One region of the Streptomyces sp. TLI_053 genome, then DNA from elsewhere that is predicted to be linked to it. Evidence: riboswitches for the same ligand, from Rfam matches in the RefSeq annotation. Region 1 holds a riboswitch; the other holds the start of a gene.
The links. Region 1 has a riboswitch for cobalamin ahead of BLU95_RS37690 (peptidase). Riboswitches for the same ligand answer to the same signal wherever they lie in the genome.

Region 1 (14,546 bases):
GGCCTTGGTGCCGGGGCCGATGTTCTCGCGCTCGGTGACGATCTTGTCACCGGCGGCGTAGACGTAGACCTCGGTGACCTTGGATCCCTTGTTGGCGATGTCGATGCTGACGTGGCCGGCCGGGAACGTGGTCCTCGAGACCTCGCAGGCGGTGTCGGTGGCGTTGACCTTGACGGCGTCGGCAGCGGCCTTGTCGTCCTTCTTCTGCGAGCAGCCGGCCAGGGCGGCGGTCGCCACGGCGAGGGTGAGCAGCGTGGCGGCGGTGGAACGACGGGCGGACATGCGGGCTCCAGCGGTCAGGGTCGGGGGTGTGCTCGGCGGCGTCGTGACCGCTGTGCGGACGGCGGCCGGGGAGCTTAGGTGCACCTTACTAAGGTCGCCCTAATTCGTCTACTTTTCTGTAGACATTCGCGCGGTGCGGGGGTGGCGATAAGGGCAACTGCTCGGGTGTGGCTGGGTGGTGTGGCTGGGTGGTGGGGCGGGGCGATGGGGCCGGTCGGTGGCGGTGGGTGCCGGGTGTGCTCTCCGGTCGGGGTCGGACGCATTGGTCGGTCTGCATATGCAGTCGATCGACATATGCAGAGAGATGGCCTATGTTGATCCGCAGGACGGACCGCCGGCTCCGGAGAACGGACGAGCCGTGGGGGCGGGCGTCCGCCGTCCGCGCATGGCCTGGCACGCCGTCAGGCCGGCCGCTTCCCGTGGGAGGACCGCAGTGCATCACCGTTCCCGTACACCCGGACCCAAGCTGCTCGGTGTCGCGATCGCCGTCGTGCTCGGCCTCGCAGTGGCCGTGCCACCCGCCTTCGCCGGACCGGCCGGGGGACCGTCCGCCGACGCCGACCCGGTGCCCGGGCTGGTCGCCGGGTCGGACACCGGGGCGCCGCAACTGGTCACCGGCCTCGCCGAGGCGGCCCCCGGCGACAACCCGGCCGAGGCGGCCCGCGCCCACCTGGCCGCCCATCAGGACCGCTACCGGATCGACCCCGGACAGCTCGTCGAAGCCGGCGTGGAGCGTGCCGCCGACGGCCGGCGCACCGTCAGGTTCGAGCAGCGGCACGGCGGCATACCCGTCTTCGGGGCCCGGTACCTGGTTCACCTGGTCGGCGAAGGCAATGGACAGCGGGTCGAGTCGGCCGGCGGCAAGTACTTCACCGGACTCACCGCCCCGACCGTGCAGAGCGTTCCGGACGAGGTGCTGCGACGGCTCGCGATCGGCGCGGTCCAGGACCCGGTGGCCCGCGCCGGCGCGACGGCCGAGGACCGTGGCCCGGTGGTGCTGCCCGGCGGTGCCGGCCGGCTCGCCCGCCACTTCACCGTGCGCGGGAGCGACCCGGCGGTGTGGGCGGCGAAGGCGCAGGAGGTGTTCGTGGACGCCTCGACCGGGGAGGTCGCGCTCTCCTACCAGGTACGCGCCCCGTACCCGCTCGACGTCCCGGGCGCCGCGGCATCGGGCGTCGCATCGGGCGTCGCGGCATCCGCCGCCGCGACCTCTCCCGACGCGGCCGCCGCCGCACCGGCCCTCGAACCCGCCACCGGCACCGCGCCCGACGCCCTCGGCCGCCCCGCCCGGGTGAACATCGGCCGACTCCCGGACGGCACCTACCAGCTCGTCGACCTCACCCGCCCCGCCACCGTCACCACCTACGACGCGGCCGGTCGCGACGAGCTGGACTTCAGCACCCTGCCCGCCGACGCCCACCCCGCCGCCTCGCCGACCACCGACTTCCCGGCCGTCACCGGTACCAGCGGCGCCACCGACGCCCACCTCAACGCCGCCGCCGTGTACGACTTCTACCGCGACCGACTGGGCCGCGACGGGATCGACGGCAAGGGCGGACCGATCACCTCCGTCGTGAACGTCACCAGCTTCGGCGAGCCCCTGGACAACGCCTACTGGGACGGCCGGAAGATGGTCTACGGAGGCGGCAGCGGCAAGTACCTCCCGTTCTCCGCCGCGCGCGACGTGGCCGGCCACGAGATGACGCACGGCGTCGTGAAGCACACCGCGGAGCTGGTCGGACTCGGCCAGTCCGGTGCCCTCGACGAGGCCGTCGCCGACTACTTCGGCAACGCCATCGAGGTGACCGGCCGAGGCATGCCGATGACCGACCCCAGGGCCGCGCTGCTCGGTGAGGACCTCTGCCGCACCGGCACCCCCGAGGCCTGCGCCGGCCGCCGGCTGGACGACCGCCGCACCACCGTCGCCGACTACGTCGGAGCCCCCGCCGGGGTCGACAACGGCGGCGTGCACCTCAACTCCACCATCTTCTCCGGCGCGTTGTGGGACATCCGGCGCACCCTCGACCCGCTCCTCGCCGACCGTCTGGTCTACCGCGCGCTGGCCGAGTACCTCACCCCGCTGGACGACTTCGTCGACGCCCGCAACGCGGTGCTCGCCGCGGGCCGCACCCTCGGTCTCTCCCGCGCCCAACTCCGCACCGTGGCCAGCGCCTTCGACGCCCACGGGATCAAGGACGGCTGGCAGCGCCGGATCGGCGTGGACAGCCGGCCGCTGCTGCGCGAACTCTCCACCGAGAGCGTGGCACCGGACGTCGCGGCCGGCCGCTGGGTGGCGGCCACCGCGGGCGAGGGCGCCAAGGGCAGCATGGCCGTGTACACGGGCGCCGTCGCCGGCTCCGCCGAGCCCGCCCGGCTCAGCGCGGAGGACGGCCGCTCGCACGGCTGGCCCGCGACCGACGGTACGACGGCCGCGTGGGTGGCGATGGGGCCGGGGGCCGACGGTGGTTGGGGCATGGAGGTGCTGGCCCGGCCGCTCGACGGTGGCCCGGCGCGCAGCGTCCAGCGCGGCGCGAACCAGTACTTCGGCGATGTCCGGGTCTCCGGTGGGGACGTCGCCTTCCTGATGACGGACTACGCCACCGGCCGCGGCGGGCCGGTGCTCTCCCGCGCCGGCGCCCCGGCGGTGCCGATCGCGCTGCCGGAGGGCCACCGGGCCTCCGCCCTCGCCTTCCGGGACGGCCTGCTCGCCTGGACCGAGAGCTGGCAGGTCGGTGAGCGGACGGTGAGCGCGCCGACGGTCTACTCGCTCGCCGCCGGCAAGGTCGTCGCCCAGTACGTGGTGGACGACGCGAACGCCGCCGCCGGGACCGAGGTCGGCAGCACCCGACTGGCCGGTGGCCGGCTGCTGTGGGTCGAGACCCCCTTCGACCGGACGAAGGGCAGCACGATCCGCTCCGGCGCGCTGGACGGCTCCGGAGTGAGCGACCTCCTGCCCGCGGGCCCGAGGCTCGGCACCGGCACCGAGCCGCGCCGGATCTCCGGCCTCACCGCCTCCGACCGGGCCGTCACCTTCGCCGAAGCCGCTCGCCCGGTGACGGGCGGCACCAGGAACACGGACCTGCCCAAGCTCTGGCAGCTCCCGCTCACCGGCGGCACCCCGGAGCGGATGTCCTGCAACCGGGGCGGCCAGTACTCCCCGGTGGCCGACCGGGGGACCCGGGTGGTCTGGCTGGACGCCACGGCGGGCCGTACCGACCTGGTCGTGCGCGAGCGCGCGGCCGGCACCTGCTGACCGAAGGCGGCTGCCCCGGGGACCCAAGGGCTCTCGACCCCGAAGCCCGGCCCCCGTCCGCCCCGGTCTCCCGCCCGGCCGCCGCATCCCTGCGGCAGCCGGGCGGGTCCTTGCCGTGACCGGACCGCCGCTCCCGCCGCAGCAGGCTCGTCGCCGAAGTGCTGGTACCGACGACCCGCCTGTGCGGTCCAGGTGACGGACCACCGCCCGCCGGTCCCGGCGGCCCGGGCCGCTGAGGTCCTGTCAGCCGAGACCCGGCGACGGCGATCCGACCTCGAACCGGCCTTGACCCTCTCTCGGCCGAGCCGACATCATGAGCCGTCATGTTCTGACTCCGCCGTCGGGGGAAGTCCGGTCGAATTCCGGCGCTGACCCGCAACGGTAGGCCGCCGACGGCAGTCGGTGGCGAGCCCGAGTACCCGTCGGCGGAGGCGTGTCCCCTCCTCCCGTCGTGGTCTGCGGCCAGGGGCTCCCGGAGCCGTCGGGCGGTCCGTCCCGCGCGGTTGCCGGCGGCCGCCCGTGCGCCCAGGCCCGGAAAGGCCTCGCATGTCCGACTCCGCGCTCCGCCGCCGCCCGCTCCGCCTGCTCGCGATATCCGCGCTGGCCCTGACCGCCACCCTCCCCGCCGCCACCGCCGCCCAGGCTGCCGCGCCCGTCCCGGCCCTCACCGCGCCGGCCGTCACCGTTGCGGCCCCGGCCTCCGGCGACAACGCCACCACCTACCGCCCTGACGCCGCCGCGGCCGGCTGGCTCGCGCGCCAGCTGGTCAACGGCGACCACTTCGAGTCGGTCTTTGACGGCACCGCCTACCCCGATCAGGGCCTCACCATCGACGCCGTGCTCGCCTTCGCCGCCGCGGGCAGCGCCGACCAGGCCGCCGCCCGCGCCACCGCCTGGCTCGCCCGCCCCGACATCCTGAGCGGCTACCTCGGCGACGGCACCACCGAGGCCTACGCCGGTGCCACCGCCAAGCTCCTGCTGGCCGCCGAGGTGCGCGGCGCCGACCCGTCGGCCTTCGGCGGCGTCGACCTGCCCGCCCGGCTGCGCTCCCTGCTGACGCCGAGCGGCCGCTTCTCCGACCGCTCCCAGTGGGGCGACTACAGCAACGCCTTCGGCCAGTCCCTCGCCCTGATCGCCCTCCAGCGCACCCCCGGTGGGGTACCGGCCCCGGCCGTCGACTTCCTGGCCGCCGCCCAGTGCGCCGACGGCGGCTTCCCGGTCTCCTTCGGGCAGGCCACCTGCACCGCCGACGCCGACGCCACCGCGCTCGCGGCCCAGGCGCTCGCCGCCACCGGCCGCAGCGCCAAGGCCAAGGCGGGCCTGGACTGGCTGACGGCCCACCAGAACACCGACGGCGGTTTCGCCGCGGCCGGTGCCACCACCTCCAACGCCAACAGCACCGGCCTGGCCACCTCCGCCCTGCTCCCCGGCGGACGGTTCATCAGCGGTCTCAAGGGCTGGAGCAGCCTGGTGAAGCTCCAGCAGGGCTGCTCGGCCGACCCCTCCGTGCGCGGCGCCGTCGCCTACGACGCCAGCGGCTTCAACCCCGCCAACGCCGCCCGGGCCACCGCTCAGGCCGTCCTCGGCCTCTCCGGCCAGGGCCTGGCCGGCCTCAGTGCCCACGGCGCCCGCCCGTCCGCCCCGACCCTGGCCTGCCCGGCCCCGGCCGTGCGCCCCTGAGGGTCGCCCGCCCGGCCGTGACCCGCACTGCCGCCCGCCACACCCCAGGAGCACGCCCATGACCACCTCCGTCCACCCGGCGCGCCGTACCCTCGGCGCCTTCGCCACCGCTGCGGCCCTCACCGCCGGCCTGCTCGGCGTCTCCACCGCGACCGCCCCGCAGGCGCAGGCCGCCGCCTGTTCCGGCACCTCCGGCGTCACCGTCGTCGTCGACTTCACCGCCCTCGGTGGTGGCATCGAGACCGGCTGCGCCCCGGGCGACCCGGCGAGCGGCCTCGCCGCGATCACCGGCGCCGGCTTCTCCTACTCCTTCCACCCGCGCTTCCCGGGTTTCGTCTGCAAGATCAACGCCCTGCCGACGACCTGCACCAACCCCACCGGCACCGCTTACTGGTCGTACTGGCACGCCCCGCACGGCGGCCCGTGGTCCTACAGCAGCCTCGGCGCCGGCTCCTACAACCCGGCCCCGGGCGAGGTCGAGGGCTGGTCCTTCGGCGCCGGTGCCCAGCCGGGCATCACCGCGCCCTGACCCCGGCCTTGCTCTCTCCAGGGCGCGGTCCGGCCAGGACCGCGCCCTACCGGCCGGGCGTCCTCGGGGCCTCCAACTCCACGTGGTGGACGGTGAAACCGCCCTGCAGCACCGGGGCGAACGGCGCCGGGGCCATGCAGGTGCCGACCACCGGTTGGTAGGGCTTCTGGTCGGCGTCCAGGTCGAGATTGGCCACGCCCCAGGAGAAGCCGAGGCGGGCGCCGTCGCGGCCGCTGCCCTGGTAGACGCTGAGACCGATCCGCTCCTTGCGGTTCTCGGTGTCCGAGCCGATGACGGCGGTCAGGGTGGCGACCGGGCCGCCGGTGCTCAGGCAGTCCACCTCGGCCTCGGCGCTGTGGACCTCGCCGGTGGCGGCCACGCGGTGGGAGTAGCGGACCGTGCCCACGGCATCGGTGGGCAGCCCGTTCGGCGAGTTCGTCCCCGGGAGGGGGCGGGAGTAGGGCTTCGCGCGGGCGTCGACGGTGAACCGGATCTCGTCGTCCGGGGAGAAGGCGTACGAGATCCGGGCGCTGCCGCTGACGCCCGCCGTCCGCACGGGCCGGTCGCCCCGGCCGGCGGGCCCGGACTCGCCGGACAGGGAAACCGTGGACACGCCGTCCGTGGACAGGGTGTCGGCGGAGGCCGGCGCGACGCCCGAGAGAGCGGCGAGGGCCAGCCCGGCGGCAGCGGAAACCCGTGCGGTCCGAGCAGCCCGAACGGTTCGTGTGGTCCGGACGGCGGCACGGTTGCGGGTACGAATGCGGAACATGGTGGGTCTCCCTCCCCGGCGGCCCCGTCGGCCGCCCTCTCGATGCCCCCAATCCTGGTCGCGGCACCCCCACCCGCACATGTACCGATCGGCACATCTACCGAGCCCACCCGGCGGCTCCACCCCTGCCGAACGGCAGGGCAGGAACCGACGGCCCGTCAGCCGGTCAGCTCGTCAGCCCGTCGCCACCGGCACGCCCTCCGGCCGACCGGCCAGCAGCGCCGCCACGTGGTCGGCGCAGCGGACGGCGGCCTCGGCCATCGCACCACGGGTCATCCCCGCGACGTGCGGCGTCAGCAGGGCGTTCGGGAGCCCGAAGAGCGGTGAGACGAAAGCGGCGTGCTCGTGCTCGAAGGTGTCGACGGCCGCCGCCGCGAGCGGGTGCCCGGGATCGCGAAGGGCGTCGGCCAAGGCCGCTTCGTCGACGATCCCGCCCCGGGCGGTGTTCAGCAGGACCGCGCCCGGCCGCACCGACGCCAGTTCGCGGCGGCCGATCAGCCCCCGGGTGCGTGCCGTGAGCGGCAGGTGGACGGACAGCACGTCGCTGGTCGTCAGCAGTTCGGTGAGGGAGCCCGCCCGCCGGACGCCGTCCTCCTCGGCCGCCGGGCCGCGGCCGAGGCCGAGGACGGTCAGGCCCAGGGCGCGGGCCCGGCCGGCCAGTGCGCGGCCGGTCCGGCCGAGGCCGAGGATGCCGAGGGTCAGTTCGGACAGGGCCCGCGACGGTGCCGCCGGACTGCGCCAGTCGCCCCGGTGCGAAGCCGCGTTGTGCTGCACGAGGTCCCGGGTCAGGGCGAGCAGCTGGGCCAGGGCGAACTCGGCGACCGCGTCGGCGTTGGACCCGGGCGTGTGGGTCACGGTGACCCCGAGGCGGGCGGCCGCGCCGAGGTCGACGTGGTCGGTGCCCGCTCCGGCCCGGCCGATCACCCTCAGCGCCTCGGTCGTGCCGGTGGCCGTGGCGGCGAGGAACCCGGCGCGCATCGGCACCCCGGCCCGGGACTTGACGGCCCGGTGTCCGCCGTCGCGCAGGGTCGCGGCGATCAGGGCGGCCTCGTCGAAGGGGTCGAAGTCGGTGAACGCCACCCGTCCGTCCCAGTCGGAGCGGGCGCGGGCCGGGTCCGCGACCCGCCGCAGGTTCAGGGTGACCTCCAGGCCGTGGCCGAGCAGCCGCTCCAGCTCCACGCGGAGCAGGTCCCCGGGCGCCGCGTCCAGCAACAGGATCCGGTTCCGTCCCACCGGGCCCCCGTTCCGCCCCGGCCGGATCCCCACGGACGCACGGCGACGCACGGCGACGCGGGGCGACGTGACGCGGTGCGGCACGGTGCGGCACGGTGCGGCACGGCACGGTGCGGTTGCGACGAGGGGCGCGGGAGCTGATCGATGATCACTGCCGCTGCCAAGCTACCGCGCACCCGGGGGCTTGCCGCAAGCCCCGGGGGACGTCGGAGAATCACCGTCGAAACCGGAACAGGTGTGGCGGGAGGGGCGCGGGATGCGTGTGGTGCTGTCGACGTACGGGTCGCGGGGGGACGTCGAGCCGATGCTGGGGCTCGCGGTGCGACTGCGCGAACTGGGCGCGGACGCAAGGCTCTGCGCGCCCTCGGACGAGGAGTTCGCGGCCCGGTCGGCCGCGCTCGGCGTCCCCGTGGTGCCGGTGGGCGACCCGGTGCGGGCGCTGGTGACCGGTGCGGCCCCGGCGGCACCGGTGGACTTCCCCACCCGGGTGGCCCGGTTGACGGCGGCGTCCTACGAGGCGGTGCTCGGGCAGGCGGCGGCGGGCGGCGCGGTCGTCGCGACCGGGCTGTTCCCGAGCGCGGCCGGTGCCCGGGCGGCGGCGGAGACGGCGGGCGCCCGGTTCGTCTACGCGGGCCTGCAGCCCACCGTCCTGCCGTCGCCGCACCACCCGCCGTTCCAGTACCCGGGCCGGCCCGCGCCGCCCGCGGGGCGGACAGCACGGAGCTGTGGGAGCTGGACGTCGAGAGCATGAACGCGCTGTTCGGCGGGGCGGTCAACGCGCACCGGACGGCGGTCGGCCTGCCGGTGGTGGAGAACGTCCGTGACCACGTCCTGACCGGGCGGCCCTGGCTGGCCACCGACCCGACCCTGGGCCCGTGGCTGCCGGCCGACCTCGACGTGGTGCAGACCGGCGCCTGGCTGCTGCCGGACCCGCGCCCGCTGCCCGCCGGTCTGACCGCCTTCCTGGACGCGGGCGAGCCGCCGGTGTACGTGGGCTTCGGCAGCATGCCGATGCGCGGGGCGGAGGACGTCGCCCGGCTGGCCGTCGAGCAGGCCGTCGCCGCCGGCCGCCGGGTGGTCGTCGGCCGGGGCTGGGCGGAACTGTCGGCGGGCGGCGACGGCGCTCCGGACGACCGTTTCGTGACCGGCGAGGTGAACCACCGGGCGCTGTTCGCCCGAGTCGCGGCCGTCGTGCATCACGGCGGCGCGGGCACCACCACGGCGGCCGCCCTGGCGGGTGCGCCGCAGCTGGTGGTGCCGCAGATTGTCGACCAGCCGTACTGGGCCGCCCGGGTCGCCGAACTGGGCATCGGGGCGGTGCACGACACGGCCGTTCCGACCGCGGAGTCGGTCGCCGCCGCGCTGCGGACCGTCCTGGCGCCGCGGACCCGGGGGCGGGCCGCCGCCGTGGCCGCCGCCGTCCGCACCGACGGCGCGGAGGTGGCCGCGCGCCTGCTGCTCGACGGGTCCTGACCCGCTCCCGGGCCGGTGCGGCGCGGGACCCGGGTACTCGGGGTCGCCGGCCGGATTGCCGTGCCGCGGCCCGGGCACCCGCCCGGTGTCCGGGGGGCAAGCACCGTGGTGCGGAGGCGGCCGTGATGGACGGACCGGGCCTGTCGAGCCGGGAACGCCGCATCCTGGCGGAGATCGAGGGCGACCTGCGGGCGGACCGCCGCCCGGCCGGGGCGGGACGAGCGGGTACGCCCGACGTCCGGTGACGCGCGGCGTCCGGTGACGCCCGACGCCCGGTGACGCACGGTGTGCGGACCCGAGCCTGCAACGGACCCCGGTGGAACGGGGCCGGGAAACATCGAGGACCGGAGAACATTCAAGCCGACAAATCAGAATGAACCGCTCCATGTCGGGTACCAGAACCACCGGAGCGGTCGCACAGCACCGCACGCCGTTCCCGCGCCCGCACAGGGCGCCACCTGGACCGTCGCTTGAAGAAGCCGGGCAGAGGTCTTCGGGAAGAGGGGCCGCAGTGCGCGGGCGATCACGCCCTACCCTCTCGCGGTCCGAGGCGTTCCCGCTGCCCAGGAGAACCGCCGTGTCCACAACGATGTCGGACGTCGGCCGTCGGACCGACCCGCCGCCCGTTACCCCCGATGCCCTGCCCGCCGCCGCCGACGGCGTCCCCCAGGACGCCACCGCTGTCCCGCCGACCGACATCCCGTCGCCCTGGCACCCGGCCGACCCGCCGCCCGACCTGCCCCCGCGCCCGAGCGAGGCGCAGCTGCGGGCCATGGGCAAGACCGAGGCCCGCGAGCTGAGCGACGCGCTCTTCGACCGCCTCGCCGGCCTGGCCCGCGAGACCCACGCGTACAGCTACGTGCGCGGCACCATCATCGAGCTGAACATGCCGCTGGTGCGGTTCATCGCCGGCCGCTTCCGTCACCGCCCCGAGGACATGGACGACATCCTCCAGGTCGGCACCGTCGGCCTGATCAAGGCCGTCGACGGTTACGACCCGGGGCGCGGCGTCGAGTTCGTCACCTACGCCATCCCCACCATTGCCGGCGAGATCAAGCGCTTCTTCCGGGACACCTCCTGGCCGGTCCGGGTGCCGCGCCGGATGCAGGAGTGCTACCTCGCCGTGGCCCGTGGCTCGGACCGGCTGGAGCAGGAGCTCGGCCGGCTGCCGCACCCGGAGGAGATCGCGGAGGCGCTCGACCTCGACGTCGACGAGGTGGTCGAGGGTCTGATCGCGGGCCGGGTCTACCGGCCCAACTCCCTCGACGCCCCGCGTGAGCAGGACACCGACGAGTCGGGCAGCGCGCTGCTGGACCGGCTCGGCTCGTGCGATCCGGGGATCGAGCTCGCCGACTTCCGCACCGCCGTCCGGCCGCTCCTCCGGCAGCTGCCGCGGCGCGAGCAGACGGTGCTCGAAATGCGGTTCTGGGAGGACCGGACCCAGTCCGAGATCGCCGCGCGGATCGGGGTCTCCCAGATGCACGTGTCCAGGCTGCTCTCCGCCACCCTCGCCCACCTGCGCGAACAGCTGGACGACCGGGACGCGGCGGGTTGGAGCGACGACCCGGACGGTCCCGAGTCCTCTTCGGAGCAAGGTCGAGGCTGACTCCACGAGGCTGGTTCCGGGCGGCCGCACTCCGGGCGGGGCGGCCGCACTCCGGGAGTCCGGGAGGGCGCCGACCCGGTATCCGACGGACGGAACGGTGCAGACCCTCCGACCGGGAATTCCGGTGCCTCCTCGTGTTTCCGGCCCCCCGCAGCGGATACCCGCGCTGCGGGGGGCCGTCGGTCGAGAGAGGAGGGCGTGGTGTCGGCGAAGGTCCCCGACCACGCGTTCCGGAGCGGCTCCGACCGCGTCCGGCGGGCACCTGTCGGCAGACTGTCCGTCGGCGCCCGCCACGTGTGCCGTCGGCCGCGCCGTGCGCCGCGTCCGCAGCGTCCGCTCCGGCGTTCCCCGGCGCTCGCCGCGACCGGCGGTTCGATGACCACGGCCGCCGACGGTGCGCGCCGCCCGGTACCGAAGCGCCTGGACCCCGCACCGATCCACGGACCCGCCGCACGGGCCGGGCCCGGCTGCGAACGCGCCCGACCGGCCGCCGCGAACGAACAGGAGCATCCGTCATGACCCGCCGCCCGCCCCGTCCGCCCCCCGGGGCCGTCACGGCCGCCCCGGACCAGTCGGTCGGACTCACCGTCCGCACCCGGCTGTCGGCCCTCGGCACCGTGCTCTCGCTGCACGGAGAGCTCGACCTCGACACGGTGGCGGTGCTGCGCGAGGCACTCGACCGCGCTCCGGCCACCCCCGGCACCGTGCTCCTGGTCGACTGCGGCGACCTCGCGTTCTGCGACTCCACCGGCCTGTCCGCGCTCCTCGACGCCGCGGTCGGGGCACGGGAGCGGAAGACCCGGATCGAGCTGGCCCGGCTTCGGCCGATCGTCCGCCGCGTCCTCGAACTCACCGGCGCCATCGACGCGTTCACCCTCCGCGAGAGCCTGCCGCCGTGACCGTGCCCTGACCGCGCCGCGACGGTCGAACGTCCCGCTCGGGGGCACCGGTCGGACCTGCCCCGCCGGTGCCCGACCTGCACGTGTCGTGCCCGACCCGGACGTGCCGTTCCCGGCCTGCCCGCGCCCTACTGGTGGAACCGCACCGGACCACCGGCTGAGGGGGGCGGATGGCCACCACCCCGGCGGCACTCTTCGACGTCGACGGAACGCTGCTCGACACCACTTACCTGCGCACCCTCGCCCGGTGGGAAGCCCTTCGCCGGTGCACCCGCGCGGGTGCACCACGTCGCCGGCACGGGCGCCGACCGCCGGCTCGACCATCTGCTCGGTGAGGACCGCGACCGTGCCGACGACGAGACGGTCACCGCAGTCCACGACGCCCTCCACGCCCGGTACTGGCCGGTGGTGCGTCCGCTGCCGGCGGCGGCGGACCTGCTGCGTGCCCGCGCCGGCCGGGGCTGGGGTGGTCCTGGCCAGTCCTGGCCGGCGATCGCGAACTCACCGCGCTGCGAGCCGTACCGGGTGCCGACGAGGTGATCGCCGCGGTCACCACCGCCGACGACGTGGCCGCCACCGAGCCCGCGCCCGACCTCGTCCGGGCCGCTCCGGACCGTGCCGACAGCGCCCCCCGGACACGCCGTGTTCGTCGGCGACACCCGCGGGGACGCCACGGCCGCCGGGCCGGGTCGGTGTCCCGTGCGTGGCCGTCGAGACCGGTGGCCACGGTGCCCAGGACCTGCTCGGCGCGCGTGCGGCCCGAGGTCCACGCGGACACCGCCGAGCTCCTGCGACTGCGCTCCAGCGCCGCGACCGTCGTGCCGTGCGTGCTTGTGTGCAGGTCGTGGCGATGCCACGGCGAAACGGCGGTCCGACGTTCGCCGGGCGCCTTTCGGGGAAGCCGCAGGGCGGGGGACCGGACCGCGTAGGCGGAGAGGGAGGTCGGCGGGGATGAGGCGGCAAGGACGGATCGTGGCCGGGACGCGGTCCCGGGCGCTCGCGGTACGCGGGCGGCTGTGGGCGGCCACCAGCGGAGCGCGTCCACGGGCGCTGCCGACCCTGGGACTTCTGCCGCTGGTGCTGCTGGCCGCCGGCCTCGCCACCGACGCGGCGCCCGTACTGTGGGCCCTGATCGGCGGCTGGCTGCTGGCCCTCGGCGGCGCCGGGCTGCTGCTGCGGCGGTCGGCCGGGAGCGGTGACCGACCGGGAGCTCCCGGCTCCTCCGCCGCCGGGGCGGACCGGCGATGAGGACTGGCCCTCCACCTCTGTTACGAACTGCACGACCGGCGCCTTCCCGGCGCGCATCCCGACTGGGAGTGGGACCCAGGACTGCTGGCCTTCCGGCAGTCCCCGGAACGCCCCTTCCTGGCCGCCCTCCGCGCCGAGGCCGGGCCGGTCCCGCCGCTCGCGGACCTGGTCGAGGACATGCTGAGCGCGACGGGCGGCGGCGGCCCGTCCGTCTACCTCCTCACGGAGGGCGAGCGCCGGCAGGCCAGGGAGTACCTGGTGCACCGCTCCCTCTACCACCTCGAGGAGGCGGACCCATAGGGGCCGAACGGCACGCCGTTCAGCGCGTCGGCCGGCGGCCGGGTGTCCATGCCGGGCGGCTGGCCGCCCGGCGCGCGGACAAACCCGTGACGGGAGGCGCGGGCGGGCCGGACCTGTCCGCACGGCCCCCCCGGCCGGGGCCGTCGCGCCCGATGTCGGGCGCACGAGGCCGAGCGGCCGACGGCGAGCGGTAGGTGTTCCGCCGTCGGTGCTCCGCCGTCGGTGTTCCGTGGCCGGCGCTCAGTGGCCGACGCTCAGTGGTCGGCGGCCGCCATGGTCTCGCGCACCGACACCAGGCACGGATCGCAGTAGCGGTCCGGCGCCCCTATCGGCGTCTCCACACCGTTCGGCACGACCCGGCGGGACAGCTCCAGCAACTGCCCGCAGAGCGCCGTCGACGCGTCGTCCTTCGACACCACGTGCCACATCAGACCGGACGGCTCCACCGCCGCATCGGTCTCGGCCCACATCTCGTACACGACTGCCTCCCTGAGCAGGGGTTGGGGCTCTCCCATGCAATCCCGGGCCGGGCCGGGCGGCCACCGGGTGTCACCCACTGGGGCGTTTCCCGACTGCGGAGGTTTGGCGTGCCCGTGGCCGGGGCAGACCGCTGGACCCGCCGGGGTCCCGAGGGTTACCGGCGGGACGTCGGGGCAGGCGCGCGGCCGGGGCCGGACGCGTCCGGCCCCGATCCGCAGCACCACCGGCACCACAACCAGCAGGGAGGCACCGGATGAGCACGGTGAAGGAATCGGTCGACGTCGACGTGCCGTTGCACGCCGCCTACAACCACTGGCGGACCAGCGTCGGGGGCGTCAGCCGCGAGTTCGACACCGAGATCGTCGACCAGCTCCCGGACGAGCGGATCGCCTGGCGGACCGTCGACGGCGACGTCGACCAGAAGGGCGTGGTCACCTTCAGGAGCATCGACGACGTGCACACCAGGGTCAGCCTGGCCATGGAGTTCCAGCCCGAGGGCCTGGCCGAGAAGGCCGGTTCCGCCATGGGCAGGGTCGACCGGAGGGTCAAGGGCGACCTGCGGCGGTTCAAGGACTTCGTCGAGGAACGAGGACGGGCGGAAGGAGGCCGGCGCGGCCGCATCACCCCCGGCTGAGCCCCGGTACGGCCGCCGCGACACCGCCCCTGGTCCCGTACGGACTGGGGTGCCGTCGTGCCTCGCCCTGCCCGTGTCCGTGTTGCCGCTGCCTCCGGTGCCGCGCCGCTCTGCGACCCGCGCCCGGTGGTTGTCCGCGGGCTCCCCGGGTAGGCGCCGG
Region 2 (14,546 bases), 8.3 Mb from region 1:
GCCGACCTGGTCGCGTACTGGCAGACCGCCGAACCCGGCTACTACGGCCCGTCCGCCAACTTCAACGGCACGGTCTTCGGGCTGCTCGCCCTCGGCGGCGCCAAGACCCAGAGCGGGACGAAGCGCGTGCCGCAGGCCCTGCTGGACGCCTCCGTCACGGCCGTGCGCGCCAACCAGCACACCGACGGCGGCTGGAACTACAGCAAGGCCGCGGGCGATCCCACCGAACTCGGCAAGGGCAGCGACATCGACATGACCGGCGCGGCCATGGCCTCCCTGTGCGTCGGCGGCGTTCCCAACACCGACGCCGCGGTCGTGGCCGCCAAGAACTTCCTCAAGGGCAAGCTGCTGTCCTCCGGCGCGTTCAACGCCATGTGGGGCGCCAACACCGACTCCAACGGCTGGGCCGTCTCCGGCCTCAACGCCTGCGGCATCAACCCCCAGGGCACCGACTTCACCAGCGGCACCGGCAAGACCCCGGTCGACTTCCTGATCGCCCAGCAGTTCAAGCCCGGCGGCGGCTTCAAGTACGTGTCCACCGACACCGTCCCCTCCGCCTACGCCTCCGTCGACGGGCTTCGCGCCGTCGCCGGCGCCGGCTTCACCGCCACCCCGCCCGCACCGGTCGCGGCCGGGGAACCGGCGTGGGCGGCCACCTCCGCCTTCACCGCCGGCACCGCCGCCCGCCTCGCCCTCGTCGTCGACAACGGCACCGCCACGCCGAAGGTCTGCGCCGTCACCCTCACCCCGACCGGCGGCACCGTCACCCTCGGCGACGTCCTCGACGCCGCCGCCACCGCCACGCCGAGCGGCTGCGTCACCTCCGTCACGCCGTCCACCGGCGCGGGCACCATCACCGCGATCAACGGCACCGCCAACAGCGGTCCGTCCACCTGGAAGGTCGTCCTGGACGGCGGGACGGCCGCCGCCGCCACCCGCGCCACGACCGTCCACGTCGGCGACACCGTCTCGCTGCGCTACGGCAGCTGATCCAGGACACGCCGCGGGTCGCGGGTCCCCGGGCGCGGTAGCAGGGGCCTGCGGCCCACCGCTCGTTCCGCCGGGGTGGCGGGAACGCGCGGCAGCGAGGAGCATCACCGTGCGGCGCCACGCACCGCCGGACATTCGAGCAGGGGGACGGTTCCACATGAGGACTTCCAGGTGGGCGGCGGCGTGCTACGTCGCCCTGGTCGCGGTGTCGGCCGCGTTGGGCGGGGCGACCGGGAACGGACGGTTCTACCTCGCGGCCGTCGTCCTGACGCTGCCCGTCGGGCTCGTCGCCCTGGTGGCGGTCTACGTCGTCCGGGGCCTGCTGACCGGTGTGGGCGGCCTGTTCACCGGAACGAGACTGCCCGACGGTTCCGACCCCGCCTGGCTGACGGACGCGGGCGTCGTGGCCAACACGCTGCTCTTCACGGCCGCGGCGGTCGCCACGGTGTTGGTGGCCCGCCGGTTCTCGGCCCGCCGCACGCACCGAACGGCCTGACCGCCCGTCACCGCGGCCGGGGACGGTCCGCCCTTGTGACAGTGCCGGTCTCAACCAGTGGGCAGAATGGTGGAACGGGCTGCACCGCCGGGTGATCTGCGTCTACGCTGGCCCGTGCAGCTGGTTCGTCCTGCCCTCCAGGCAGGACGTCGTAAGAGGGAACCCGGTGAAGCCATTCGACTGGCCAGTCCGGGACTGCCCCGCAGCGGTGAGTGGGAACGACCGCCGTCATACGCACTGGGCCCGGGAGGGTCTGGGAAGCGACGGCCAGTAGGAATCCGCCCTCGAGGAGGGCGGACGTGCCCGCGAGTCCGAAGACCTGCCGCTGCCCGCGCGCGACCGATCGCGCACGGCTATCCGGTGACCTCGTGGGCGGGTCGGCGACCATACCCGGCAGATCGGGCCCGTTCGTCGACGGCGCCGGCTGCCCGGTTCGTCATCCTTCGCGCCCTCGTTCCGTCATCGGGAACCAGAGGAATCAGACTCGCGAAGGAGAGTCCCTTGACCACGAAGTCCGCAGCCGCGGCGACCCTCGCCACCGCGTACGGCTACCCCCGACAGGGCCGGGGCCGGGAGCTCAAGAAGGCGATCGAGGGCTACTGGAAGGGCACGGTCACCGCCCAGGCGCTGCTGGCCACGGCCGCCGACCTGCGCCGCGGGAACTGGCAGCAGCTCGCCGACTCCGGCGTCGAAGAGGTCCCGACCGGGGACTTCTCGCTGTACGACCACGTGCTCGACACCACGGTCGCCGTCGGTGCGATCCCGGTCCGCCACCGGGCCGCCGTCGACGCCGACCCGCTGGACGGCTACTTCGCCATGGCGCGCGGCACCCAGGACGTCGCGCCGCTGGAAATGACCAAGTGGTTCGACACCAACTACCACTACCTGGTCCCCGAGCTGGGCCCCGACACGGTGTTCACCGCCGACCCCGCCAAGGCCGTCAACGAGCTGGCGGAGGCCCTCGCGCTCGGCCACGACGCCCGGCCGGTCCTGGTCGGCCCGGTCACCTACCTGCTGCTGGCCAAGCCCGCCCCGGGCGTGGCGGCCGACTTCCAGCCGATCACCCTGCTCGACCGGCTGCTGCCGGTCTACGCGGAACTCCTCGCTGCGCTGAAGGCCGCCGGAGCGCAGTGGGTCCAGCTGGACGAGCCCGCGCTCGTCCAGGACCGCACCCCGGCCGAGCTGAACACCGCGGCCCGCGCCTACCGCGAGCTCGGCGCCCTCACCGACCGGCCCAAGCTGCTGGTCGCGAGCTACTTCGACCGCCTCGGCGACGCCCTGCCGGTGCTCGCCAAGGCACCCGTCGAGGGCCTGGCGCTCGACTTCACCGGCCCCGCCGCCGCGAATCTGGACGACCTCGCCGCCGTCGGCGGTCTGCCGGGCAAGCGGCTGGTCGCGGGCGTCGTCGACGGGCGCAACATCTGGATCAACGACCTGGAGAAGTCGCTCGCCACCCTGGCGACCCTGCTCGGCCTCGCCGACCGCGTCGACGTCGCACCGTCCTGCTCCCTGCTGCACGTGCCGATCGACGCCGCCCTGGAACGCGACGTCGACCCGCAGATCGCCCGCTGGCTCGCCTTCGCCAAGCAGAAGGCCGCCGAGTCCGCCCTGCTCGCCCGAGGACTGCGCGAGGGCACCGGTGCGATCACCGCCGACCTCGCCGCCAACCGCGCCGACCTCGCCTCCCGGGCCGGCTCGCCGATCACCCGTGACCCGGCCGTGCGCGCCCGCACCGCCGCCGTCACCGCCGACGACGCCCGCCGCACCCAGCCCTACCCGCAGCGTGCCGTGGCCCAGCGCGCCCGCCTCGGCCTGCCCCTGCTGCCCACCACCACCATCGGCTCCTTCCCGCAGACCACCGAACTGCGCGTCGCCCGTGCCGACCTGACCGCCGGACGGATCGACACCGCCGCCTACCGGGAGCGGATGGAGGCCGAGGTCCGCGAGGTGATCGCCTACCAGGAGAAGGCCGGCCTCGACGTCCTGGTGCACGGCGAGCCCGAGCGCAACGACATGGTCCAGTACTTCGCCGAACAGCTCACCGGCTACCTCGCCACCCGGCACGGCTGGGTGCAGTCCTACGGCACCCGCTACGTGCGCCCGCCGGTCCTCGCCGGCGACATCTCCCGCCCGCACCCGATGACCGTCGACTGGTTCCGTTTCGCCCAGGACCTCACCGACCGCCCCGTCAAGGGCATGCTCACCGGCCCCGTCACCATGCTCGCCTGGTCCTTCGTCCGCGACGACCAGCCGCTCGCCGACACCGCCCGCCAGGTCGCCCTGGCCCTGCGCGACGAGGTCACCGACCTCGAGGCCGCCGGCGCCGCCGTCGTCCAGGTCGACGAACCCGCCCTGCGGGAGACCCTGCCGCTGCGTGCCGCGGACCGCCCCGCCTACCTCGACTGGGCCACCGAGTCCTTCCGGCTGGCGACCTCGGGCGTGCGCGCCGACACCCAGATCCACACCCACATGTGCTACGCCGAATTCGGCGCGATCATGACCGCGATCGACGAACTCGACGCCGACGTCATCTCCCTGGAGGCCACCCGCTCCCACATGCAGGTCGCCGGCGAGCTCGCCGCCGCAGGCTACCCGCGCGAGGTCGGACCGGGCGTCTGGGACATCCACTCCCCCCGCGTCCCCAGCACCGACGAAGCCACCGAACTGCTCCGGGCGGGCCTGGCCGCGATCCCGGCCGAGCGGCTCTGGGTCAACCCCGACTGCGGCCTGAAGACCCGCGGCTGGACCGAGACCCGGGCCTCCCTCGACAGCCTCGTCGGCGCCGCCCGCCGCCTGCGCGAGGAACTCGCCGGCTGACCGTCGCGGTGAACTCGAGGGGCGGTCGCGACACGAGTGTCGCGACCGCCCCGGCGGCACTGTCACCTCACGGACCGTCCGAGGGCGGGTTGCCGCCACGAGGAACGGGGGTCGCACCCGGGCAAGGGATCAGACGGCCGCGGACAGGCCGAGGTTCTGGTGGATCTCCGTCGTGACCGTGGAGAAGTTCATGGTCATGAAATGCAGCCCGGGCGCACCCTCGGAAATCAGTCGGCTGCACATGGCGGTGGCGTGCTCGATTCCGGCGGAGCGGACCGCCGCCGGATCCTCCTGAAGGTCGAGCATGCGTCCGGAGAAGTCTGCCGGAATGGCAGCGGTACTGAGGGTCGGAATACGGAGAAGCGACCGTATGGTGGTCACGGGCATGATCTCCGGAATTACCGGAATATCGCATCCGGCCTTCTGGAGGCGGTCGCGGAATCTGAGGTAGCTGTCCGCCTCGAAGAACATCTGGGTGATCGCGTAATCCGCGCCGGCCCGCCACTTGGCGAGGAAGTTGCGGATCTCGGAGTCCCAGTCCGGTGATCTCGGGTGCATTTCCGGGAAAGCGGCGACGCCGACGCAGAAGTCGCCGGACTCCTTGATCAGCCGCACCAGGTCCGCGGCGTACTCGACCCCGTCGGGGTGCCGGGCCCACGGGCCGAGCGGGTCGCCCGGCGGGTCGCCCCGCAGCGCCAGGATGTTGCGAACCCCCTGGTCGGCGTAGTGTCCGAGGATGTTCCTGAGTTCGGCGACGCTGTGGTCGACGGCCGTCAGGTGGGCGGTGGGCGTGAGGGTCGTCTCCTGGGCGATGCGGCCGGTGACCTTCACGGTCCGCTCCCGGGTCGACCCGCCGGCACCGTAGGTCACCGAGACGAAGGTCGGGGAGAGCGCCTCCAGGCGGCGGATCGCATTCCACAGTCCGGCCTCCGCCGCGGCGCTGCGCGGTGGCATGAACTCGAACGAATAGGAACGCTTCCCGGTGGCGAGGAGATCGCGCACGGATGCCGCCCGGTCGTTACGGGTGGAGGGGGTTCCGAGTGTCATGCGGAGAGAATATACGGGCCCCTGGACGGCTCGTCCCCGGTGTCCGTAGAGTGATACGGGATTGCTCGGAAATGCATCCCCCGGTGTCCGGATCCGATGCTTGCGGAGTGGATCCCCGGGGTCTCCGCACAGTGCACAATGGGGGCATGGAAAGACAGTTGCACACCCTCCCCGGACTTCCCGAATGGGACCGCTGCGCCGTGATGGGAATTCTCAACGTCACGCCCGACTCGTTCTCGGACGGCGGCAGCTGGCTGGACCCGGGCTGGGCCGTCGAGCACGGACTGTCGCTCGTCGCCCGGGGCGCCGACATGGTGGACGTGGGCGGGGAGTCGACCCGCCCGGGCGCCCGCCGGGTGCCGCTCCAGGAGGAGCTCGCCCGGGTCCTGCCGGTGGTGCGGGGCCTCGCCCGCGAGGGTGTCCTGGTGAGCATCGACACGATGCGGTCCGAGGTCGCGGAGGCGGCGGTGGACGCGGGTGCCCGGATCGTCAACGACGTCAGCGGAGGCCTGGCCGACGACCGGATGGCCAGGACCGTCGCCCGGACCGGTGTGCCCTTCGTCCTCATGCACTGGCGGGGACAGTCCCACGCGATGGACGGACTGGCCGACTACGAGGACGTCGTGGCCGACGTGACCACGGAGGTGGAACGCCAACTGGACGCCGTGGTGTCGGCCGGAGTCGACCCGGCCCGGGTGATCGTCGACCCCGGCCTCGGCTTCGCCAAGAGCCGCGCCGACGACTGGGCGCTGCTCGCCGCCCTGGACGCCTGGCACGCCCTGGGGCGACCGCTGCTGGTGGGGCCGTCGCGCAAACGCTTCCTCGGCGAACTGCTCGCCGACCCGGCGACCGGCGTACCCCGCCCGGCCCGGGAACGCGATGCCGCCACCGCGGCCACGGCCGTGCTGGCCGCCGCCGCAGGAGCCTGGGCGGTCCGCGTCCACGAAGTCCGGGCCACCGCGGACGCCGTGCGCGTCGAGGCCGCCCTGCACGCGCACCGGCCCGCGGCCGGTCGGCGGCCGCCGCACCGCACGAGGTAGGGCGCGGCTTCGAACCCGCGGCCGCGGGGCGACCGCCGAGCCTTCGTCCGCCGAGCCTTCGTCCGCCGCGACCCGCGGGTCGCCGAAGACCACTCGCCTGCGGATTGCTCGCAGGGCGGCGGCCGGTTCTTGCGAATACTGCAAACCCAGGGCAGTGGTACCTTCGCAAATACGGGCAGGGAAAGGAACGACAGGCGTTATGGCACGACCGGCCGGGCGGAAGATCTACGCCCACGCCAAGCTGCGCCGGCTCCGCCGCGAGCACGGCATGAACCAGGTGGAGCTGGCCCATGAGCTGGGCATCTCGACCAGCTACCTCAACCAGATCGAGCACAGCCAGCGCCCGTTGACCGCCTCGGTGCTGCTGCGGATCTCCCAGGTGTTCGGGGTGGACCCGGAGTTCTTCTCCGAGGCCGAGGAGGAGCGCCTGGGCACCGATCTGCGGACCGCGCTCGCGGACCAGGTGTGCGGAGGCTCCGTGCCCGCCGAGGAGATCACGGAGGTCAGCCGGGACCATCCGGAGGTGGCACGCGCGCTGGTCGCGCTGCACCGCGGTTACCGCGAGGCGCTGGCGCGCGTCGGCGACCTGGGCGAGCCGGGGCCCGGCGCGGGCCTGCGTCCGGCCGAACCCCACGACGAGGTCCGCGACTTCTTCTACGCCCACCACAACCACATCGCCGTCCTCGACGAGGCGGCCGAGCGGACCGCCGAATCGCTCGCGACCGCCACCGCGGGACGCACGGCGGAAGCCCTGACCGCCCGGCTCGCCGAGCGGCACGGCGTGCGGGTGGTCGAGGCCGACCGCCCCCGGGTCGCCGATCTGCGACGCTACGACCCGGCGACCGCCACGCTCCACCTCTCGCCGTGGCTGACCGACGGCCGCCGCGCCTTCCAGCTCGCCACCCAGCTCGCGCTGCTGGAGCACCGCCCGCTGATCGACACGCTCGTGGCGGCGGCCGAGCACGACCTCACGTCACCCGAGGCGGCGGACCTGGCGCGGATCGGCCTGGCCAACTACTTCGCCGGCGCGGTGCTCATGCCCTACACCGCCTTCCACGCCGCCGCCGAGGAACTCCGGTACGACGTCGAGCTGCTGCGGATCCGTTTCGGCGTCGGCTTCGAGACCGTCTGCCACCGGTTGAGCACCCTCCAGCGGCCGGGCCGCCGGGGTGTGCCGTTCTCCTTCCTGCGCGCCGACCGGGCCGGGAACATCTCCAAACGCCAGTCGGCGACCGCCTTCCACTTCTCCCGCCTCGGCGGCACCTGCCCGCTCTGGACCGTCTACGAGGCGTTCTCCTCCCCTGGCCGGATCCTCACCCAGGTCGCCGAGATGCCGGACGGGAAACGCTACTTCTGGATCGCCCGGACCGTCTCCCACGGCGGCTACGGCCGCCGCACGGCGCGCGGCGAGTTCGCCGTCGCGCTCGGCTGCGAACTCCGCCACGCCCACCGCCTGGTGTACGCCGAGGGCGTCGCCGTCAACGCGCCCGGCGCCGCGACGCCGATCGGGCTGGGCTGCCGGATCTGCGAACGCCGCGACTGCGCGCAGCGCGCCCGGCCCCCGGCGGGCGGGCACCTGCTGGTCGATCCGGACCGGCGCGGCCAGGTGCCCTACCCCGTGCTCGGCGAGGCGGCCGACGCCGGTCACTGAGACGCCGGCCGGACGACGGCCCGGGCCCCGGTGTCCGCGCCGCGCTCCCGCCCGGCCCCGCCCGAGCACCACGACTTCCCTCCGGCTCCGCCACTCCCGCGCGAGGGGCGGAGCCGACCACACCTCCGACGACGACTGGGCCTTCCGAATGAACCACCCGACCGACGAGACCCGCCTGCCCGCTCCCCGCGGCGCCACCGCCCCGTACGGGCACTGCGTGCTGCTCAAGCACGGCGAGGTGGCCCTCAAGGGGCGCAACCGGCACCTGTTCGTCCGGCGTCTGGAGGACAACCTCCGTTCCGCCCTGCGCGGCGCAGGCGGCTCGACCTGGATACGGTCCCCGCACAACATCACCGTGCTCGGCGGAGAGGTACCCGTCGGGACCCTGGTGGAGCGGGCACGCACGGTCATCGGATTCAGCTCCGTCGAGCCGGCGCTCCGCGTCCCCAGCACGATGGAGTCCGTCGAGGCCAACGCCCTGGACGTGCTGCGCACCGCCTGCGCCGGACGGGCCGCCACCGGCTTCGCCGTACGGGCCAAACGCCGGGACAAGACCTTCGCGCTGACCTCCACCCAGCTGGAGCGCCACCTCGGCGCGCTCCTCCAGCCGCGGATCGAGGGTCTGAGGGTCGACCTCACCTCGCCCGACGTCACCCTGACCGTCGAGGTCGACCACCGCGAGACGTACCTGTCGGCGGAGCGCCACGCCGGGTTGAGCGGCCTGCCGGTCGGTGCCAGCGGACGGGCCCTGGTACTGCTCTCCGGCGGCTACGACTCTCCGGTGGCCGCGCACCGCGCCATGCGGCGCGGACTCGCCTGCGACTTCGTGCACTTCAGCGGCGCGCCGTACACCGACCCGGCCTCCGTCTACAAGGCGTACGCACTGGCCCGCGAGCTCAACCGCTACCAGCCGCCCGGGGCCCTGCACGTCGTCGCCCTCGGCAAGGCACAGAAGCAGCTGGCCGTCGCGGGTGCCGGCCGGCTGCAGGTGGTGGCCCAGCGCCGGCTCATGGTCCGGACGGCCTCGGCCCTGGCCGCCGGCACCGGCGCGCAGGCGCTGGTGACCGGCGACAGTCTGGGACAGGTGGCCAGTCAGACCCTGGCCAACATGGTCGCCGTGGACCAGGCCGCCACCCTGCCGGTGCTGCGACCGCTGGTCGGCTGGGAGAAGCAGGAGATCATCGACCAGGCCAGGGCCCTCGGCACGGCCGAGATCTCCGTCCTGCCGGACGAGGACTGCTGCAGCCTGCTCGCCCCGCCGCGGGTCAGCACCGGGACCCGCATCGGCCACCTGCGGGCCGTGGAGAAGCGCCTCGACCTGGACGAGCTGGTCGAGGCGCTGCTCGCGAACGTGCAGGTGATGCGGCCCGGCCAGGAGGAGGACCGGGCACCGGAAGCGGGCGCGACCTGCGCGGTCCCGTCCTGACCCGGTCCGCTCCCCGGCCGGCCGCCTACACGGTGGCCGGCACCGGCCGCTGCTCCGGCCCGTCGTAGGAGGCGAGCGGTCGGATCAGGGCGTTGTGGGCGAGCTGTTCGGTGATGTGGGCGGTCCAGCCGGTGACCCGGCTCATCACGAAGATCGGCGTGAACACCGGGGTGTCGAAGCCCATCAGGTGGTAGGCCGGCCCGGCCGGGTAGTCGAGGTTGGGATGGATGCCCTTGCGCTCCAGCATCGCCTCCCGCAGCGCGCCGTGCAGGGCGGCCAGCCTGGTGGTCCCCGGGTCGGTGCTGCGGGCGATCAGGTCGTCGAGGGCGGCCTGCATGATCGGGACGCGGGAGTCGCCGTGCTTGTAGACCCGGTGGCCGAAGCCCATGATCTTCCGCTCGGCGGCGAGCGCCTCGTCGAGCCAGTCGGCGGCGCGGGCCGGGTCGCCGATCTCCTCCAGCATGTGCATCACGGCCTCGTTGGCACCACCGTGCAGCGGGCCCTTGAGCGCGCCGATCGCGGCGGTGACGGCGCTGTAGAGGTCGGACAGGGTGGAGGTGACGACGCGGGCGGTGAAGGTGGAGGCGTTGAAGCTGTGTTCCGCGTAGAGCACCAGGGAGATCTCGAAACAGCGGACCACCTCCGGGGCGGGGACGGCGCCGAAGCACATGTGGAAGAAGTTCTCCGCGTAGCCGAGGTCCGGGTCCGGCGGGATCGGCGCCAGTCCGCGCCGGCGGCGCTGGTCGGCCGCGACCACGGTGGGCAGCTTCGCCAGCAGGGTGAGCGACTTGGCGAGATTGGGGGCCGGGCGGCCGTCGTCCTCGGTCGGGTCCTCGGCGCCGAAGAAGCTGACGGCGGTGCGCAGCACGTCCATCGGGTGGCAGGTCTCCGGCAGCTTCGCCAGGACCTCGGCGGTGGTGCGGTCCAGCGGGCGCAGCGCGCGCTCACGGGCCCGGAACTCGCGCAGTTGGGCGTCGTCGGGCAGCTCGCCGTGCCACAGGAGGTGGGCGACCTCCTCGAAGGAGCGGTGGGCGGCGAGGTCCTGGACGGGGTAGCCGCGGTAGGTGAGGGAGTTGGTCTCCTGGATGACGGTGGAGATCTCCGTGGTGTCGACGACGACACCGGCGAGTCCACGATGGATCTCGAGCATGGTGTGGTGCCTCCGGTGTGTCAGTTCCCGGGCGGGAGGGTGAAGTCGAAGACGGCCGAGTCGAAGGCCGAGTAGGCCTGGTAGTCCAGGAGTTCGTAGAGGCGGGAGCGGGTCTGCATGCGCGGCAGCAGGGACTCCTGGGTGCCTTCCGCGGCGAGGGTGCGCAGTCCGCCCTCGGCCGCGCCCATGGCCAGGCGCAGCAGGGTGACGGGGTAGAGGGCGATGTCGTAGCCGAGGTTCTGGAGGGTGCAGGCGTCGAGCAGCGGGCCCTTGCCGAACTCGGTCATGTTGGCGAGCAGGGGGACGTCGACGGCCTTGCGGAAGGCCTCGAACTCGGCCTCGTCGGCGAGGGCTTCGGGGAAGACGGCGTCGGCGCCGGCGTCGACGTAGGCCTTGGCCCGGTCGATCGCGGCGGTGAGTCCTTCGACGGCGCGGGCGTCGGTGCGGGCCATGATCAGGAAGTCGGGGTCGCGGCGGGCGTCGACGGCGGCCCTGATCCGGCGGACCATGTCCGTGCGGGGTACGACCGTCTTGCCGTCGAGGTGGCCGCAGCGTTTGGGGTTGACCTGGTCCTCCAGGTGCAGGCCGGCCAGGCCGGCGTCCTCCATCAGCTGGACGGTGCGGGCCGCGTTCATCGGTTCGCCGAAGCCGGTGTCCGCGTCGACGAGGACCGGCAGGTCCGTGACCCGGGTGGTCCGGCCGGCGCGGTCGGCGATCTCGGTGGCGGTGGTGAGGCCGATGTCGGGCAGGCCGAGGTCGGCGGCGAGCACCGCGCCGGAGAGGTAGGCGGCCTCGAAGCCGAGGTCCTGGATCAGGCGGGCGGAGAGCGGGTTGAAGGCGCCCGGCATGGTCAGCAGCCGCCCGGTGGCGAGCCGTTCGCGCAGGGCGCGGCGGCGCTGGGCCGGGGTGGTGCGGGTGTGGAGCATCAGAACAGGCCCTTCGGGAGGGTCTCGTCGAAGTCCCGGACGGCCTGGGTGTCGACGGCCGGGAACAGTTCGTCGAGGTCGGTGGCCCGCAGCTCGGCCAGGTCCGCCGCGGCGGTCAGGAAGCGGTCCTGGTCGGCGGGGGTGACCAGGCCGTCGGTGAGGGTGCGGAACTTGCGCTGGTAGGCGGGCCGGTCGAAGGGGCGGGCGCCCGCCGGGTGGGCGTCGGCGACGGCGAGTTCGTCCTCGACGACGGTGCCGTCGTCGAGAGTGACGACCACGCGGCCGCCGAAGGCCCGGTGCTGCGGGTCGGGGTGGTGGTAGCGGCGGGTCCACTCCGGGTCCTCGACGGTGGTGATCCTCCGCCAGAGCGCGACGGTCCCGGGGCGTGCGGCCCGCTCGGGGGCGTAGGAGCGCTCGTGGTGCCAGGCGCCGTCCTCCAGGGCGACCGCGAGGATGTAGGGGATCGAGTGGTCGAGGGTCTCGCGGCTGGCGGTGGGGTCGTACTTCTGCGGGTCGTTCGCGCCGGAGCCGATGACGTGGTGGGTGTGGTGGCTGGTGTGCAGGACCACCGAGCGCACCCGCTCCAGGGGGCCGGTCTTCTCGCGCATCCGGCGGGCCAGGTCGATGATCGCCTGGGCCTGGTACTCGGCGGAGTGCTCCTTGGTGTAGGTGTCCAGGATCGCCCGGCGCGCCTCGCCGGCCTCGGGCAGCAGCACGGTGTAGTCGGAGCCGGGTCCGTCGAGCATCCGGGCGAGGAAGCCGTCCTCGCCCTCGTAGATCGGGGAGGGCGAGGTCTCGCCGCGCATCGCCCGGTCGACGGCCTCGATCGCGGCCTTGCCGGCGAACGCCGGGGCGTACGCCTTCCAGCTGGAGATCTCGCCCTTGCGGGACTGCCGGGTCGCGGTGGTGGTGTGCACCGCCTGCTGGACGGCCTGGTAGGTGACCTCGGTCGGCAGTCGCAGCAGGGTGCCGATCCCGCAGGCGGTGGCCGCGCTCAGGTGCGCCACGTGGTCGATCCGGTGCTCGTGCAGGCAGATGCCCTTCACCAGGGCGACGTGCACCTCGTAGGCGGCGACGATGCCGCGCAGCAGGTCGGCACCGGTGCGGCCGGTGTGCTGGGCGACGGCGAGCAGCGGCGGGATGTTGTCGCCCGGGTGGGAGTAGTCCGCGGCGAGGTAGGTGTCGTGGAAGTCCAGTTCGCGCACCGCCGTGCCGTTGGCCCACGCCGCCCACTCCGGCGAGACCCGCACCAGGCTGCCGAACACCCGGGCACCCGGCGCGGCGTGGTGGACGTGGGCGTGCGCCTGGGCCCGGGCCACCGCCACCGGGCGCCGCAGCAGCGAGGCGACCGCCACGGAGGCGTTGTCGATCACCCGGTTGACCGCCATCGCGGCGCTCTCGGGATCCAGCTCCTCGGTGCCGGCGGCGACGGCGGCGAGCTTCCAGGCGAGCTGCTCCTCGCGCGGCAGCCGGTCGGCACTCGGGTGGACACGGACGTGGTGCTCGATCACGGGGGCTCCTCGTGGGCGTCGGAACGGTTCCGGGCTTGTGCGGTCGAGCCTGCCCGCCGGAGCGCCGATGATCCAGCAGGCCAATCTGTCGAATCCGTACACGGCCGAGCTGTGAATCTGCGAATCCTGCGGACCGTTAGGATCCCCACGAACCCCTCGCCCGGTCGTCACCGGCGCCTCCTGGAGGCGGAAGGGCCCGGATTCCCGACCTTCCGAGGTGAGCACAGCGGACAGCTCCGTGCAGGAGACCCAGCGGCCCGTGGTCCAGCGACGCGCCCGGTCCGAGGACGGCTCGTGCCGTCACCATGTGGTGTGGCGGGCCGGCCCGGGGTGGCGGATGGTCAGCAGCGCGGTGCTGGGCGGCGGGACCGGCGAGCGCGGCTGGGTGCTGAACGCGCAGGTCCGGGCCGGTTACGACCGGATGGACCCCGACCGGCACCTGGCGGAGCTGGCGCGGGCCGAGGGGCTGCGCGGGCCCGGCGTCGGTCTGATGACGGCCGCGGAGGTCGACGACTGCACCTGGTCGGAGGACGGGGGCGCCGTCGCCCTGGTGACGACCGGCATCGGCGTGCCGACCTGGGCCGCCGCGCCGCCGGTCGTCCCGGCGCCCGCCCAGTACGTGCCCGGCACGATCAACATCCTCGCGGTCGTACCGGCACCGGTGTCCGACGCCGGTCTGGTGAACCTGCTGGCGACGGCCACCGAGGCCAAGGTGCAGGCGCTCCTGGACGCCGGGTACGACTGTTCCGGTACGCCGTCCGACGCGGTGTGCGTGGCCGTCCGCAGCCCGGTCGACGGCGGGCCGGCCGACCCGTTCGGCGGGCCGCGGTCGGTGTGGGGCGCCAGACTGGCCCGGGCCGTGCACCGGGCCGTGCGGGACGGGGCGGAACGCGATCGCGACCGCCGGGCCCGCGGACCGGCCGCGCCGCACCAGGGGCCGCGACCGGAGTGCGGCTGCGAGAACGTCCTGCTGGCCGGCCGCCTCACCGGGTGAGCGGCCCGAGGAGGTCCGGTCGCGTCCCTCGGGCCCCTCGCACGCGTCCCACAGCCGTGGCCCCGGGTCGCATTGCGCTTCCGACCCGCCCTCCGCGCCCCTCGGGGACCTCTCCCACCGGTACCGACAGGTCCCTCGGCAACCGCACCGGTCAGTGCCGCCCCGCTCTCCGCCGGAGGCACGAGAAGGGGCCGCCGACCAGGAGAATGGTGCGGCACAGTCCACCGGAAGTACCCGGAAGTACAGAGAAAGCGAACCCCCACATGGATCTCGGCGTGCGCTGGAAGCTGCACGGTGACGGGCGTACGCCCGCACCGGGAGCGGTCGTCCGTCCCGACGAACGGCTCTCCTGGCCCAGGACGGCGGGGCTGGGTGCCCAGCACGTGGTGGCCATGTTCGGCGCGAGCTTCGTGGCACCCGTACTGATGGGGCTGGACCCCAACCTGGCGATCATGATGTCCGGCGTCGCGACCGTGGTCTTCCTGCTCGCCACCCGGG

Region 2: it holds a riboswitch for cobalamin, as region 1 does, so the genes downstream of both, metE (5-methyltetrahydropteroyltriglutamate--homocysteine S-methyltransferase) here and BLU95_RS37690 (peptidase) in region 1, are expected to answer to the same signal.

Annotation. Positions count from the first base shown of each region.
Region 1 is NZ_LT629775.1:9,099,178-9,113,723, forward strand. It holds gene efeO (iron uptake system protein EfeO) at 1-282, opposite strand, end outside; gene BLU95_RS45350 (M4 family metallopeptidase) at 716-3,535, shown strand; cobalamin riboswitch at 3,857-3,976, shown strand; gene BLU95_RS37690 (peptidase) at 4,082-5,215, shown strand; gene BLU95_RS45355 (hypothetical protein) at 5,274-5,744, shown strand; gene BLU95_RS37700 (hypothetical protein) at 5,791-6,357, opposite strand; gene BLU95_RS37705 (NAD(P)-dependent oxidoreductase) at 6,688-7,746, opposite strand; partial or broken gene BLU95_RS37710 (glycosyltransferase) at 8,003-9,219, shown strand; gene BLU95_RS45360 (hypothetical protein) at 9,342-9,464, shown strand; gene BLU95_RS37715 (RNA polymerase sigma factor SigF) at 9,797-10,825, shown strand; gene BLU95_RS37725 (STAS domain-containing protein) at 11,341-11,724, shown strand; gene BLU95_RS37730 (hypothetical protein) at 12,004-12,264, shown strand; gene BLU95_RS37735 (hypothetical protein) at 12,697-12,972, shown strand; gene BLU95_RS45365 (hypothetical protein) at 13,150-13,272, shown strand; gene BLU95_RS37740 (hypothetical protein) at 13,527-13,751, opposite strand; gene BLU95_RS37745 (SRPBCC family protein) at 14,006-14,386, shown strand.
Region 2 is NZ_LT629775.1:781,999-796,544, forward strand. It holds gene BLU95_RS02815 (prenyltransferase/squalene oxidase repeat-containing protein) at 1-990, shown strand, start outside; gene BLU95_RS02820 (hypothetical protein) at 1,148-1,486, shown strand; cobalamin riboswitch at 1,590-1,827, shown strand; gene metE (5-methyltetrahydropteroyltriglutamate--homocysteine S-methyltransferase) at 1,988-4,303, shown strand; gene metF (methylenetetrahydrofolate reductase [NAD(P)H]) at 4,433-5,350, opposite strand; gene folP (dihydropteroate synthase) at 5,497-6,390, shown strand; gene BLU95_RS02840 (short-chain fatty acyl-CoA regulator family protein) at 6,590-8,041, shown strand; gene thiI (tRNA uracil 4-sulfurtransferase ThiI) at 8,190-9,467, shown strand; gene BLU95_RS02850 (bifunctional 2-methylcitrate synthase/citrate synthase) at 9,493-10,617, opposite strand; gene prpB (methylisocitrate lyase) at 10,638-11,543, opposite strand; gene BLU95_RS02860 (MmgE/PrpD family protein) at 11,543-13,054, opposite strand; gene BLU95_RS02865 (adenosylcobinamide amidohydrolase) at 13,272-14,048, shown strand; gene BLU95_RS02870 (uracil-xanthine permease family protein) at 14,312-14,546, shown strand, end outside.